DNA from 2 places in the Acidovorax sp. LjRoot74 genome. Region 1 is predicted to be linked to the other one. Evidence: riboswitches for the same ligand, from Rfam matches in the RefSeq annotation. Region 1 holds a riboswitch; the other holds the start of a gene.
The links. Region 1 has a riboswitch for glycine ahead of ACSQ3O_RS24150 (D-amino acid dehydrogenase). Riboswitches for the same ligand answer to the same signal wherever they lie in the genome.
Positions count from the first base shown of each region.

Region 2: another riboswitch for glycine. It lies ahead of gcvT (glycine cleavage system aminomethyltransferase GcvT); the one in region 1 lies ahead of ACSQ3O_RS24150 (D-amino acid dehydrogenase).

Region 1 covers NZ_CAXUTI020000001.1:5,086,478-5,089,877, reverse strand. Annotated here, with positions in the region: gene ACSQ3O_RS24160 (sulfite oxidase) at 1-213, shown strand, start outside; gene ACSQ3O_RS24155 (c-type cytochrome) at 215-553, shown strand; gene ACSQ3O_RS24150 (D-amino acid dehydrogenase) at 610-1,929, opposite strand; glycine riboswitch at 2,021-2,141, opposite strand; gene ACSQ3O_RS24145 (2-keto-4-pentenoate hydratase) at 2,636-3,400, shown strand, end outside.
Region 2 covers NZ_CAXUTI020000001.1:3,104,862-3,108,261, forward strand. Annotated here, with positions in the region: gene ACSQ3O_RS14540 (TRAP transporter small permease) at 1-416, shown strand, start outside; gene ACSQ3O_RS14545 (TRAP transporter large permease) at 413-1,690, shown strand; glycine riboswitch at 1,708-1,797, shown strand; glycine riboswitch at 1,819-1,950, shown strand; gene gcvT (glycine cleavage system aminomethyltransferase GcvT) at 2,001-3,143, shown strand; gene gcvH (glycine cleavage system protein GcvH) at 3,230-3,400, shown strand, end outside.

The sequences.
Region 1 (3,400 bases):
TGGCAGGCGGCCAAGCTCATCGGCCCCGACCTGGGCCCGTTTGCCTGGCGACAGTTTGCGCTGCCCGTGCGCCTGGAGGCGGGCAGCCATGTGCTGGCCAGCCGCGCCACCGACACGGCGGGCAATGTGCAGGCCGAGCAGCGCGAGGAAAACCTGGGCGGCTACAACAACGCCAGCTGGCGCGACCACGCTGTCACCGTGACCGTCGCCTGACATGGGTAGATTGAACCGAGCACGCCGCCTTGCCGTGGCGGCGTGGGCCGCTGGCGCCTGTGCGGCGGCTGGGGCTGCCGACCCCGCCGAACTGGCACGCGGCAAGGAGCTGTTCACCAAGATCCAGCCTGCCTGCGCCGTGTGTCACACACTGCAGGCCGCCGGTGCCGAGGGCCAGGTGGGCCCGGTGCTGGACGAGCTGAAACCCGACGCAGGCCGCGTGCTGCGCGCGCTCAAGGCGGGCATCGGCGTGATGCCGTCCTATGCCGAGCGCATGAGCGAGAAGGACATGCAGGCTGTGGCTCAGTTCGTGGCGCATGCCACGGGCGCGGCCAAGTAGGCGCAGCCTTTCGCAGCGGTTGCAGCAGCGCTGCCTCGCTGCAACCGCATGCAGCTTCAGGCCGCCGTGCGCGACGGCACCAGCGCCGCCCCGGCTGCGCGCCCCTGCAAGCCCTGGAACGCAAAGTCCACCTCGGGCACCCGGCCGCTCACGATGTCGGCCAGCGCCTTGCCCGAGCCGCAGGCGTGCGTCCAGCCCAGCGTGCCGTGGCCGGTGTTGAGGAACAGGTTGCCCACCTTCGTCTTGCCGATCAGTGGCACATTGCTGGGCGTGGCAGGGCGCAGGCCGCTCCAGAACTGCGCCTGGGTGGTGTCGCCTGCGCCGGGGAAGAGCTGCTCCACACGCCGCACGATGGCCTCGCAGCGCACCTGGTTCAGGTGGCGGTCATAGCCGTTCAGCTCCGCCGTGCCCGCAATGCGCAGGCGGTCGCCGCCGCGTTCGCTGGTGTAGCGAGAGAACACGAGCTTGAACTCATCGTCCGTCAGGCTCACCTGGTGCGCCTTGGACGCGTCCTTCACCGGCATGGTCACCGAGTAGCCCTTGGCCGGGTAGATGGGCAGCTGGATGCCCAGCGGCTGCGCCAGCAGCGGGCTGAACGAGCCCATGGCCAGCACAAACGCATCGCCGCGCACACGCTCGAAGCGGCCTTCGGCGTTGGTCACTTCCACATGGTCGATGCGGCCACCTGCCTCGCGCAAGGCGGTGATGTGGTGGCCCATGCGGAACCGCACGCCCGCCGCCTCGCACAGCTTGGCCAACTCGCGCGTGAACTGGTTGGCGTCGCCGGATTCATCTTCGGCCGTGAACGTGGCGCCGGCCAGCTGCGGGCGGATATGGGCCAGGGCAGGCTCGATGCGCACGGCCTCGTCGGCGCTGATGACCTGGCGCTCGCAGCCCAGCGCGCGCATCTGCTCGGCAGGGGCCAGGGCGCCGTCAAATTCTTTTTGATCGGTATAGAAGTGCAGGATGCCCTGCGTGCGCTGGTCGTACTGGAGGCCGGTGGCCGCGCGCAGCTGCTGCAGCGTGTCGCGGCTGTAGGTGCCCAGGCGCACGATCTGCTCGATGTTATGGCGCGTGCGCGCTGGCGTGCAGTTGCGCAGGAAGGACAGGCCCCACAGCCACTGCCGCATGTCGGCGCGCAGGCGAAACAGCAATGGCGCGTCCTCTTTGCCCAGCCACTGCAGCACCTTGAGCGGCGCACTGGGATTGGCCCAGGGCTCGGCGTGGCTCACCGAGATCTGGCCGCCGTTGGCAAAGCTGGTCTCGGCGCCGGGCGTGCCCTGGCGGTCGATGACGGTCACCTCGTGACCCAGTTGCGAAAGGAAATAAGCCGAAGTCACGCCGAGCAAGCCGGCGCCGAGAACGATCACGCGCATTTTTGAAGCCTTTTAAGGGGTCTGCGCCTGATGGGTGTGCGGTAGCAGCTACTAAATCAATAGCAAGCAGCTGGCGCATATCCGCCAGGCTGCCGCTCCCCCTGTCCTTGGTACCTGAGAGATTCACCGCCATCCCACCCGGGCTGCGGTTTGCTCCTTCGGTGCGCCACCACGCTGCGGACAGGTGGTGGCGGCTCTCCAGACGGCTTTGAAAAATGGTGCAGTACGGGACCTGAGCGTGTATGGGAGTTTGCGCCTTCGGTGCACAGCGGGCGTTGCCGCCGTGCTCTCCTGCGGGGGCCATTCTAGGAGCGCCCGGCGCGCAGAAAACGGCTTCTGCGCGCTAATGGACCGCAATCGTTGCTGATGCTGGCGCCTTAGAACGTGTTTACGATCTTTTCGGGGCCGCGTTGGGGCGCAATCGGGATGAGTGGATGCTTCGGATGCGCCGCATGGGCTCGTGCCCATGCAAGCAGTCGAGGCTTCCAATCGCCCGATTTCGCCCCAACCCTTCGGGCAAGTGCCTTGCCGGGCCGTCTGCGGCGTTGCGGCGCTGGTGGATAGCCGGGCTATCCACTGCGCACCGCGCCTTGCATCCCATCCCGGCAAGGTACTTGCGCGGCCCTGCAAAGATCGTAAACACGTTCTTAGGGCCCGGTGGCCGGTAGCCATAATTTGCCAACATCCCTGACCCTGGAGCCGCCCCATGCCCGATACCGCCTTTGATCCACAGACCAGTGCCGCCGTGCTCACCATGGCCCGCCAGGGGCGCACGCCCCGCCCGTTCGACCTGCCCACGGCACTGCGCCCGCAGAACGCCGCCCAGGCTTATGCCGTGCAGGACGCAGTGGTGCGCGAGCGCGGCGAAGTCGCGGGCTGGAAGGTGGGCGCGGCATCGCCCGATGCGCTGCCCGCGCGCGCGGCGCTCACCCGCGATTCGGTGTGGGTGGCGCAGACCCCGCACGCCGGGGAGGCCGCAGTCCACCTGCCCGCCGCCGGTTTTGCGGTGCTGGGGGTGGAGGCGGAACTGGTCTACGAACTGGGCACCGACCTGCTCCCGCGCGCAACGCCCTACAGCGCAGCTGAGGTGCGCGCGGCCCTGGTGTCGGTGCGGGCCGCCATCGAAGTGTGCGACACGCGTTTTGCCGCCTGGGCCCGACAGGGCGAATGGAGCCGCCTGGCCGACCAGGCCTGCCATGGCGCCCTGGTGGTGGGCACAGGCACGGCCGATGTGGCGGCGGTGCAGCCGCTGGCGCAGGGTGTGGATCTGTGGGTGAACGAGTCGGTGGCCGTGCAGCACACCCGCTGGGGCAACCCGGCGGGCGACCCGCTGCTGCTGCTGGCCTGGCTGGCCAACGAAGGCGCGCACAGCCTGGGCGGGCTGCGCGCGGGCCAGTGGGTGACGACGGGCTCGTGCACCGGCACTGTGCTGGTGGCGCCGGGCACCCGGGTGGTGGCGGACTTCCCGGGC
Region 2 (3,400 bases), 2.0 Mb from region 1:
CTGCCTCGCTGGGCATGTTCCAGATCCTCATGCGCTTTGTGCTGGAACAGCCCGCCGAATGGACTGAAGTGCTGATCCGTTTCAGCCTGATCTGGATGGTGTTCCTCGCCATCCCCGCAGCCTTCCGCCAGGGGGCAATGGTGAGCGTGGACGTGCTGTACCGCTGGAGCCGCCCTGCCATGCGGCGGGTGCTGGACTGGGTGGTGGCGCTGGCAGCGCTGGCGCTGATCGGGATTGTCATCTGGTACGGCTGGGACTACGCCCAGCGCGGCGGCGTGCAAAGCATGGCCGGGCTGGAGTCGGTCTCGATGTTCTGGGCCTACCTGGCCATGCCCGTGGGCGGCGTCTTTTGCGCCGTGGGCATCATCGGCAACCTGATCGACCCCTTGCGCATGGAACTGGAGACCGCCCAATGAGCGCCGTGATGATTTCCACGATGGTGCTGTGCTTCGCGCTCACCATCTCGGTGGCTGTATCGATTGGTCTTGCATCCATCCTCGGCATCCAGGCGTCCAACGCCAATATGCTGATCTCGGTGAAGGAGATGTTCGCCTCGATCAACAAGTTTCCGCTGGCGGCCATCCCCTTCTTCATCCTCGCGGGCAACCTGATGGAGACCGGCGGCATCTCGCGCCGCCTGGTGGAATTTGCCAAGAGCATTGTGGGGGGCGTGCAGGGGGGCCTGCCCATGACCTGCGTGCTGACCTGCATGATCTTTGCGGCGGTGTCCGGCTCATCGGTGGCCACCACGTTTGCGATTGGCGCCATCCTGATTCCGGCGCTCATCAAGCATGGCTACCCCACCAGCTACGCAGCCGCGCTGCAGGCCACCAGTGCCGAGCTGGGCGTGATCATCCCGCCCTCCATCCCGATGATTCTGTATGGCGTGAGTGCCGAGGTGTCGATTGGCGAGCTGTTCATTGCGGGCTTTGGCCCGGGCCTGCTGATCAGCGGTGCACTGATGCTCTTCGTATGGGCGTACTGCAAGTACAAGGGCTGGGGCAAGAACGATGGCGATGGCCGCCTGTCCTTTGGCAAGGCCACGCTGCAGGCGGGCTGGGCGCTGCTGATGCCCGTCATCATCCTGGGCGGCATCTATGGCGGTGTGTTCACCCCCACCGAGGCATCGGCCGTGGCCGTGTTCTATGCGCTGATCGTGGGCGTGGTGATCTACCGCGAGATCAAGCTCAAAGACCTGTACGCCATCCTGCGCAAATCGGCCATCTCGTCGGCGGTGATCATGTTCATCATCGCCAATGCGGGGCTGTTTGCGTTCCTCATCACCCGCGCCGGGGTGCCCGATGCCATCGGCCGCTGGCTGGAGGCGGTGTTGCAATCCCCCGCCCTGTTCCTGCTGGGCGTGAACGCGGCGCTGTTCGTGATCGGCATGTTCATTGAGACCAGCGCCGCCATCATCGTGCTGGCCCCCATCCTGGCGCCCGTGGCCATGCACTTCGGCATCGACCCGGTGCACTTCGGGCTGATCATGGTGGTGAATCTGGCCTTGGGCATGATCACGCCGCCCTTTGGCGTGAACCTGTTTGCGGCCTGCACGGTGGCCAAGATTTCGTTGGACCGGATCATCAAACACTTACTGCCTTTTGTGGGTGTGATCCTGGTGTGCCTGCTGGTCATCACCTATGTGCCATCGATTTCTCTGGCCTTGCGCGACCTGGTCTATGCCAAGTAGGCGTTAGAATCCCGCCCGTCAGGAGAGAGTGCTCCGCCCACCCAACCGGGCGTGCAGCACCGCCGAAGGCGCAGGCAGCAGCCGAACGCTCAGGCAAAAGGACTGGCAACCGCCCGCAGTGATGCGGGCGTTCCCTTGCTGGAGAGAGGTGGCCCCACAGAAAAGAAACTGTGTGCAGGCCATCCACCGAAGGAGCAAACCGCACGGCCAGCCAGGGCGTTGCGGTGAATCTCTCAGGTAAAGCGGACAGCAGGGCAAATCCCGTAGTCACCTTGGTGGCTGCGGCCCCCATTTGCCCCGGAGTTCCGCCATGTCCGCCACCGCCCCCCTGCTCACCACGCCCCTGAACGCCCTGCACATTGAGCTAGGCGCCCGAATGGTGCCTTTTGCCGGCTACTCCATGCCCGTGCAGTACCCCGCAGGCCTGATGGCCGAGCATGTACACACCCGCACCGCTGCGGGCCTGTTTGACGTGTCGCACATGGGCCAGCTCAAGCTCATCGGTGCCGATGCCGCTGCGGCGTTTGAGACCCTGATGCCCGTGGACGTGATCGACCTGCCCGTGGGCAAGCAGCGCTACGGCCTGCTGCTGACCGACGAAGGCACGGTCATCGACGATTTGATGTTCTTCAACCAGGGCGTGGTGAATGGTGAACCCACGCTGTTCGTCATCGTGAACGGCGCCTGCAAGGTGGGCGACATTGCCCATATAGAGGCCCGCATCGGCCAGCGCTGCACCGTGGCGCCCATGCCCGACCACGCCCTGCTTGCCCTGCAGGGCCCACAGGCCGTCACCGCCCTCGCCCGCCTTGCGCCCGGCGTGGAAAAGCTGGTGTTCATGACCGGTGGCGCGTTCAGCATCGCGGGCTGCGACTGCTTTGTGACCCGCAGCGGCTACACCGGCGAAGACGGCTTCGAAATCTCCGTGCCCGCCGCGCAGGCCGAGACGCTCGCCCGCGCCCTGCTGGCCCAGCCCGAGGTCAAGCCCATCGGCCTGGGCGCCCGCAACTCGCTGCGCCTGGAAGCCGGCCTGTGCCTGTATGGCAACGACATCGACACCACCACCACGCCCCCCGAAGCCGCGCTGAACTGGGCCATCCAGAAGGTGCGCCGCACCGGTGGCGCCCGCGCAGGTGGTTTCCCTGGCGCAGACAAGGTGCTGGCCCAGATCGACAACCCCGCCACCCTGCCCCGCAAGCGCGTAGGTCTGGTCGCGCTGGAGCGTGTGCCTGTGCGCGAGCACACCGAGCTGCAAAACACCGATGGCCAGAAGATTGGCGAAGTGACCAGTGGCCTGCTGGGCCCCACGGTGAACGAACCCGTGGCCATGGGCTATGTGGCGCCCGCCTTTGCCGCCATCGGCACGCGCGTGAACGCCATCGTGCGCGGCAAGGCCGTGCCGATGGAAGTGCGCGCCATGCCTTTCACGCCCGCCAACTACTTTCGCGGCTGATTTCGCAGGTGGCTGCACACCAACGCGGCCCGCGCCCGCTACATTGCTGATTCCTTTATTTATCCCCTTGCTTGAGGAGCTTCCCCATGACCGTCAAATTTTCCAAAGAACACGAATGGATCAACACCGCCGACACGGCCGCTGCCGTGGTGGGCATCACCGTGCACGCACAGGATGCGCTGGGCGATGTGGTGTTTGTGGACCTGCCCGAGGTCGGTGCCACGTTCAACCAAGGTGACGTGGCGGGTGTGGTCGAG